Regions from separate parts of the Kribbella sp. NPDC026596 genome, predicted to be linked through region 2. Evidence: riboswitches for the same ligand, from Rfam matches in the RefSeq annotation. Region 2 holds a riboswitch; the other holds the start of a gene.

Region 1 (3,190 bases), on a different contig from region 2:
CGTACCGACTGCCAGGTGTCGATGTGGTCGTAGAGCGGTCCGGTGTGCTCGCGGCAGTCGGCGGCCAGCGTGCGGTTGTAGCGGACGGTCGCGTCGAAGTCGGCCTGGCTCTTCATCAACGGCGACGGCTGCTGGGACAGCAGGGCCGCGGAGCACAGCACCGGGTTGCTGCGGGCGATCCCGCGCGGGTCGAAGCTGACGATGTCGAAGCGATCCTGCAGCGTCTGGCTGAACCGGCTGACGCCGGTCTTGATCCGGTCGACGCCGGAGTCACCGGGACCACCCGGGCCGGAGACCAGCACGCCGGCGCGCTCGCTCGGGGACTTCGCCGTACGGCGGGCGATCGCGAGGCCGAACGTCGGTCCGCCGGGGTCACGCCAGTCGACCGGTACCTGCAGGGTCGCGCACTGCGAGCCCTGCACCCTGGCCGGGTCGTCCTTGCCTTCGGGCTTGCAGTCCGACCACTGCACTCCCGCGGGCCTGGGTACGGCGGCCGACGCCGGAAGCGTCGCGAGGCCGGCCGCCGTCAGTCCCAGGACCACACCCCACGCGGTGGTCCTGAGAAGCTCTCTCGATCTCATCAAGGAAATCTCCTGTGTCTGTGGAAGCTCCCTCGATCCTCGGCAACCGTTTGCTCGGCCGCATCGGGGACGAGCCCCCGGCGGACCCCGGGTGCGGCTTGGGGGACTTGTTAGGGTCGGTCGCTGATGACTACCAAGCACGCGGTGTGGTTCCGGACGGTGGCGATCGCCGAGGCGATCTCGTGGACCGGATTGCTGATCGGAATGCTGTTCAAGTACGTGCTGTCCGACAACGAGATCGGGGTGAAGATCTTCGGCCCGATCCACGGCGGCATCTTCGTCGTCTACGTGGTCACGGTGCTGATCGTGCGCGGGCCGTTGCGGTGGTCGTGGCCGGTGACGCTGGCCGCGCTGGCGGCGAGTGTTCCCCCGCTGTTCACCTGGTTCTTCGAGATCTGGGCCGTGCGGACCGGCCGGATTGACGTTGCCGGTCGGAGCGCCGTACCGTCCACACCGTCAGTCAATTCAACAGCCGCATGAACCCGTGCGGGAGAGACCTGGGCGTGACCCAGGCGCCGTAGGAGCAACTCTCCCCAAGAATCTCTCAGGCACCTTCACCGCACGGGCGAGGCATCTCTGGAAGGCAACGGCCTGACAGAGCGGGGAGGACACCAAACGGTCAACGGCGACCGGAAGGAACCTCCACACGATGGCGATCAGCGTCTTCGATCTGTTCAGCATCGGGATCGGCCCTTCGAGCTCCCACACGGTGGGCCCGATGCGCGCCGCCCGCACGTTCGCACTCGGGCTGGCCGACGCCGGTCTGCTGGCCGCGACGACGACCGTCGAGGCGCAGCTCTTCGGTTCGCTCGGTGCGACCGGGCACGGCCACGGCAGTAACAAGGCGGTCCTGCTCGGGCTCGAGGGCGAGGATCCCGAGACCGTCGTCACGCACGCTGTGGACGCGCGGGTCGAGACGATCCGCGAGCTCGGCCGGCTGCGGTTGGCCGGTACGCACGAGATCGCGTTCGACGAGAACACTGACCTGACCATGCACCGGCACAAGGCGCTGCCCTACCACCCGAACGGGATGACGTTCGTGGCGCGCGGGTCCGATGGCCAGGTGCTGCGGGAACGCACGTACTACTCGGTTGGCGGCGGGTTCGTGGTCGACGAGAACGCGGCCGCGGGCGACCGGATCGTGCCGGACACGACCCCGCTGAAGTACCCGTTCACCACTGGTGCGGAGTTGCTCGACCGGTGCCGGGAGTCGCAGCTGTCGATCAGCGAGGTGATGCTCGCGAACGAGCTGGCCTGGCGGACCGAGGAAGAGATCCGGGCCGGACTGCTGCACATCTGGCAGGTCATGCAGGACTGTGTCCGCGAGGGTTGCGAGACCGAGGGCATCCTGCCGGGTGGCTTGAAGGTGCCGCGCCGGGCGCACGCGCTGTTCACCAAGCTCAGCCAGGATCCCTGGTCGATCGATCCGCTGAAGGTGATGGACTGGGTCAATCTGTTCGCCCTCGCGGTGAACGAGCAGAACGCGTCCGGTGGCCGGATCGTCACCGCACCGACGAACGGTGCCGCCGGCATCATTCCCGCCGTACTGCACTACTACCGCCGGTTCGTGCCCGGGGCCAGTGAGGACGGGGCGGTTCGGTTCCTGCTCACCGCCGGCGCGATCGGCGTGCTCTACAAGGAGAACGCGTCGATCTCCGGTGCCGAGGTCGGCTGCCAGGGCGAGGTCGGGTCGGCCTGTTCGATGGCCGCGGCCGCGTTGTGCGAGGTGCTCGGTGGTACGCCGCTCCAGGTCGAGAACGCGGCCGAGATCGGGATGGAACACAACCTCGGCCTGACCTGCGACCCGGTCGGCGGGCTGGTGCAGATCCCGTGCATCGAGCGGAACGCGATGGCGTCGGTGAAGGCGATCAACGCGGCCCGGATGGCGATGCACGGCGACGGCGTCCACGTGGTCACCCTCGACAAGGTGATCAAGACGATGCGCGAGACCGGCGCGGACATGAAGGTCAAGTACAAGGAGACTTCCCGCGGCGGCCTCGCCGTCAACGTCATCGAGTGCTGATCACCAGGGCACGGTTCCGTGCAGGCTCAGGTACTCCGCGGTCGGACCGTCCTGGTCGATGGTCGCGAGCCTGACGATGATGTCGGCACCCTCCTCGACGGTCTGGTAGCCGCTGCGGCCGTTGAAGTCGGTCGCGGTGTAGCCGGGGTCGACGGTGTTGATCCGCAGACCGGGCAGTTGACGCGCGTACTGGACCGTCAGCATGTTGAGGGCTGCCTTCGAGGCGCCGTACGCCGGAGCCGGCACCCAGACGGGTACGGCGGCCGACTGCGCCTCGGGGTCGACGGCGGTCGCGATCGAGCCGAGTCCGCTGGAGACGTTCACGATGACCGGGTTGTCGCTGCGCGCGAGCAACGGCAGGAACCGGCGGATCATCCGGACCGGGCCGTACACGTTGAGGTCGAAAACCTGGTGGAAGTCATCGGCCGTGAGGTCGCGGGCCTCCTTGCGCGGGCCGGGGATGCCGGCGTTGTTGATCAGTACGTCGAGGCCGCCGGCCTCTGACGCGAACTGCTCGGCCGCAGCGTCGACGGACTCCTCGTCGGTGACGTCGAGAGGGAGGTAGTGCGCGCCGAGGTCGGAGGCA
Region 2 (3,190 bases):
GTCGGAGTCCGGGTAGAGATGCCCTCGAGTCAGCCGATCGTGCTGCTCCGGGAGGTCGGCGGAGAGCGTTACCTGCCGATCTGGATCGGCGCGGCCGAGGCGAGTGCGATCGCGTTCGCCCAGCAGGGCATGGAGCCACCCCGGCCGCTGACCCACGACCTGTTCGCCGAGACGATCCGCGTGCTCGGGCACACGCTCAGTCAGGTCCGGATCGTGAACCTGACCGACGGCGTGTTCGAAGCGATCCTGGTCTTCGACGACAAGACCGAGATCTCCGCGCGGCCGTCGGACTCGATCGCCCTGGCGCTGCGCACCGGGACACCGGTGTTCTGCACCGAGGAGATCCTGGCCGAGGCCGGCATCCCGGTTCCGGACAGTGAGGACACCGGCGCCGACGAGGTGGAGGAGGAAGAGGAGGTCGAGCGCTTCCGCGAGTTCCTCGACCAGGTGACTCCGGAGGATTTCGACAAGAGCTGACGTCCCGGGAGGCGGGGCGGGAACGCTCAGCCGACCGGCGTGGTACAAGACCAGATAGGTAACGATTCGGGCGGCGGTCGCGACACGCTCTCCGCTCGACGCGGTTGTCGTTGACCCTCCCAGGTCGGCGGCTTACCTTGAAGGAGTCGTGGGGTGTTGTCACTCCACGGATGTGACCCGTTCCAGTCGGTACCCAGGGAGGCTCAGGCGTGACACGCACCGGCGACACGGATCTGACGGCGCAGTCGACGTCCGAAGCACGCGCCGAGGCGGCCGCCGCCGCCGGCGTTCAGGGTCTGCTCTTCGACGACGACCTGCGGCCGATGCCGGAGGACGTCGGGTTCCGTGGTCCGACGGCGTGCGCGGCGGCCGGGATCACCTACCGTCAGCTCGACTACTGGGCCCGTACGGGCCTGGTCTCCCCGTCCGTGCGCCCGGCGACCGGCTCCGGCACGCAGCGGTTGTACGGTTTCCGTGACGTCCTGTTGCTCAAGGTGATCAAGCGGCTGCTCGACGCCGGCATCTCGCTGCAGCAGATCCGGACCGCGATCGCCCACCTGAGCAAGCGGGGCATCGACGACCTGACCCAGATCACGCTGATGAGCGACGGTGCCTCGGTCTACATGTGCACCTCGCCGGACGAGGTGATCGATCTGCTGGCCGGCGGCCAGGGCGTGTTCGGGATCGCCCTCGGTGGTGTCTGGCGCGAGGTCGAGGGTTCGCTGTCGGAGCTGCCGACCGAGCGTGCCGACGGCCACGAGGACGGCGACGGCCACGGCAACGACGAACTCGCCGCCCGCCGCCGCGCCCGCATGACCGGCTGACCAGTCGACTCCGCTGTCAGGGCTGTTCGGGGATTCCTGGTAGCCTCGGGGCAGCCGTACACAGCACTCGGGAGAGACCCGTTCATCCGGGCGCCGAAGGGGCAATTCCTCCCCGGAACCTCTCAGGCCCATGGACCGAGTGCCACAGGCGACTCTGGAGCGCCCCCGCGTGAGCTGGGCGTGACAGAGGGGGAGGCGACCGGAAGCACTGTCAGCAACGGAGCCTCTAGATGAACAACTCACCCCAGCTCTCGGCGACCTTCGCCGACCGGCACATCGGACCCCGCCCGGACGAGATCGCCCGGATGGTCCAGCTTCTCGGGTACGACGACGTCGACGCGCTGGTGGGTGCCGCGGTGCCGGCGTCCATCCGGTCAGCCGAGGCGCTCCGGCTACCCGAACCGGCCTCCGAGGTCGACGCTCTCACCGAGCTGCGCCAGCTGGCCGCTCGCAACACCGTGGCCACCTCGATGATCGGCCAGGGGTACTACGGCACCTTCACACCTTCGGTCATCGTCCGGCGTCTGGTCGAGAACCCAGCCTGGTACACCGCGTACACGCCGTACCAGCCGGAGATCTCCCAGGGTCGGCTCGAGGCGCTGCTGAACTTCCAGACCGCCGTCTCCGACCTGACCGGCCTGCCGACCGCCAACGCGTCGCTGCTGGACGAGGGCACCGCGGCGGCCGAGGCGATGACGCTGGCGCACCGGTCGAACAAGAAGAGCAAGTCCGACCGCTTCCTGGTCGACGCCGACTGCTTCGCCCAGACCATCGCCGTGGTTCAGACCCGCGCCGAGGCGCTCGGGATCGAGGTCGTCGTCGCCGACACGACCGACGGTCTGCCCGAGGGTGACTTCTTCGGCTTCCTGGTGCAGTACCCGGGCTCCGGTGGCGTCGTCCGTGACCTCAAGCCGCTGATCGCCGCCGCGCACGAGCGCGACACCCTGGTCGCGGTCGCCTCCGACCTGCTCGCGCTGACGGTGCTCGAGGCCCCGGGTGAGGCCGGCGCCGACATCGTGATCGGGTCCTCGCAGCGCTTCGGCGTACCGCTGTTCTACGGCGGTCCGCACGCCGGCTTCATGTCCGTCCGGACCGGTCTGGAGCGGTCGTTGCCGGGTCGCCTCGTCGGTGTCTCGGTCGACGCCGACGGCGCACCGGCGTACCGGCTGGCGCTGCAGACCCGCGAGCAGCACATCCGTCGCGAGAAGGCGACCTCCAACATCTGTACGGCGCAGGTCCTGCTGGCCGTGGTCGCGTCGATGTACGCCGTCTACCACGGACCCGACGGGCTGCAGGCGATCGCCGAGCGGGTCCACGGGTACGCCGGCAAGCTGGCCGCGTCACTGCGCGCGGGTGGCGTCGAGGTTGTGCACGCCGACTTCTTCGACACCGTGCTCGCCCGGGTCCCCGGCCAGGCCGCGGACGTCGTCGACGCCGCCCGGCAGAACGGCATCTGGCTCCGGCAGGTCGACGCGGACCACGTCGGCATCTCCTGTGACGAGAAGACCGATGTCGCCGCGCTGACCCGGGTCTGCCAGTCCTTCGGCGTCCGGTACGACGGTTCGCTCGACGCGCCCGCGGTGGCCGTTCCGCGGACGACGGACTACCTGACGCATCCGGTGTTCAACACGCACCGGTCCGAGACCGCCATGCTGCGGTACCTGCGCAAGCTGTCCGACTACGACTACGCGCTGGACCGCGGGATGATCCCGCTCGGGTCGTGCACGATGAAGCTGAACGCGACCACCGAGATGGAGCCGGTCACCTGGCCGGAGTTCTCCGATGTGCACCCGTTCGCGCCGATCGAGGACGCGGCCGGGTACGTGACGCTGATCGGTCAGCTGGAGCGCTGGCTGGCCGAGGTGACCGGGTACGCGAAGGTCTCGATC

Evidence for each region. Region 2 has a riboswitch for glycine ahead of gcvP (aminomethyl-transferring glycine dehydrogenase). Riboswitches for the same ligand answer to the same signal wherever they lie in the genome.
Region 1: linked by a shared signal. The riboswitch ahead of AB0E63_RS31100 (L-serine ammonia-lyase) and the one ahead of gcvP (aminomethyl-transferring glycine dehydrogenase) in region 2 are both predicted to bind glycine.

What each region holds. Positions count from the first base shown of each region.
Region 1 covers NZ_JBEZYF010000047.1:13,801-16,990, forward strand. The annotation lists gene AB0E63_RS31090 (alpha/beta hydrolase) at 1-581, opposite strand, end outside; gene AB0E63_RS31095 (DUF3817 domain-containing protein) at 708-1,061, shown strand; glycine riboswitch at 1,059-1,151, shown strand; gene AB0E63_RS31100 (L-serine ammonia-lyase) at 1,231-2,604, shown strand; gene AB0E63_RS31105 (SDR family NAD(P)-dependent oxidoreductase) at 2,605-3,190, opposite strand, start outside.
Region 2 covers NZ_JBEZYF010000088.1:22,314-25,503, forward strand. The annotation lists gene AB0E63_RS41425 (bifunctional nuclease family protein) at 1-477, shown strand, start outside; gene AB0E63_RS41430 (MerR family transcriptional regulator) at 801-1,301, shown strand; glycine riboswitch at 1,360-1,449, shown strand; gene gcvP (aminomethyl-transferring glycine dehydrogenase) at 1,532-3,190, shown strand, end outside.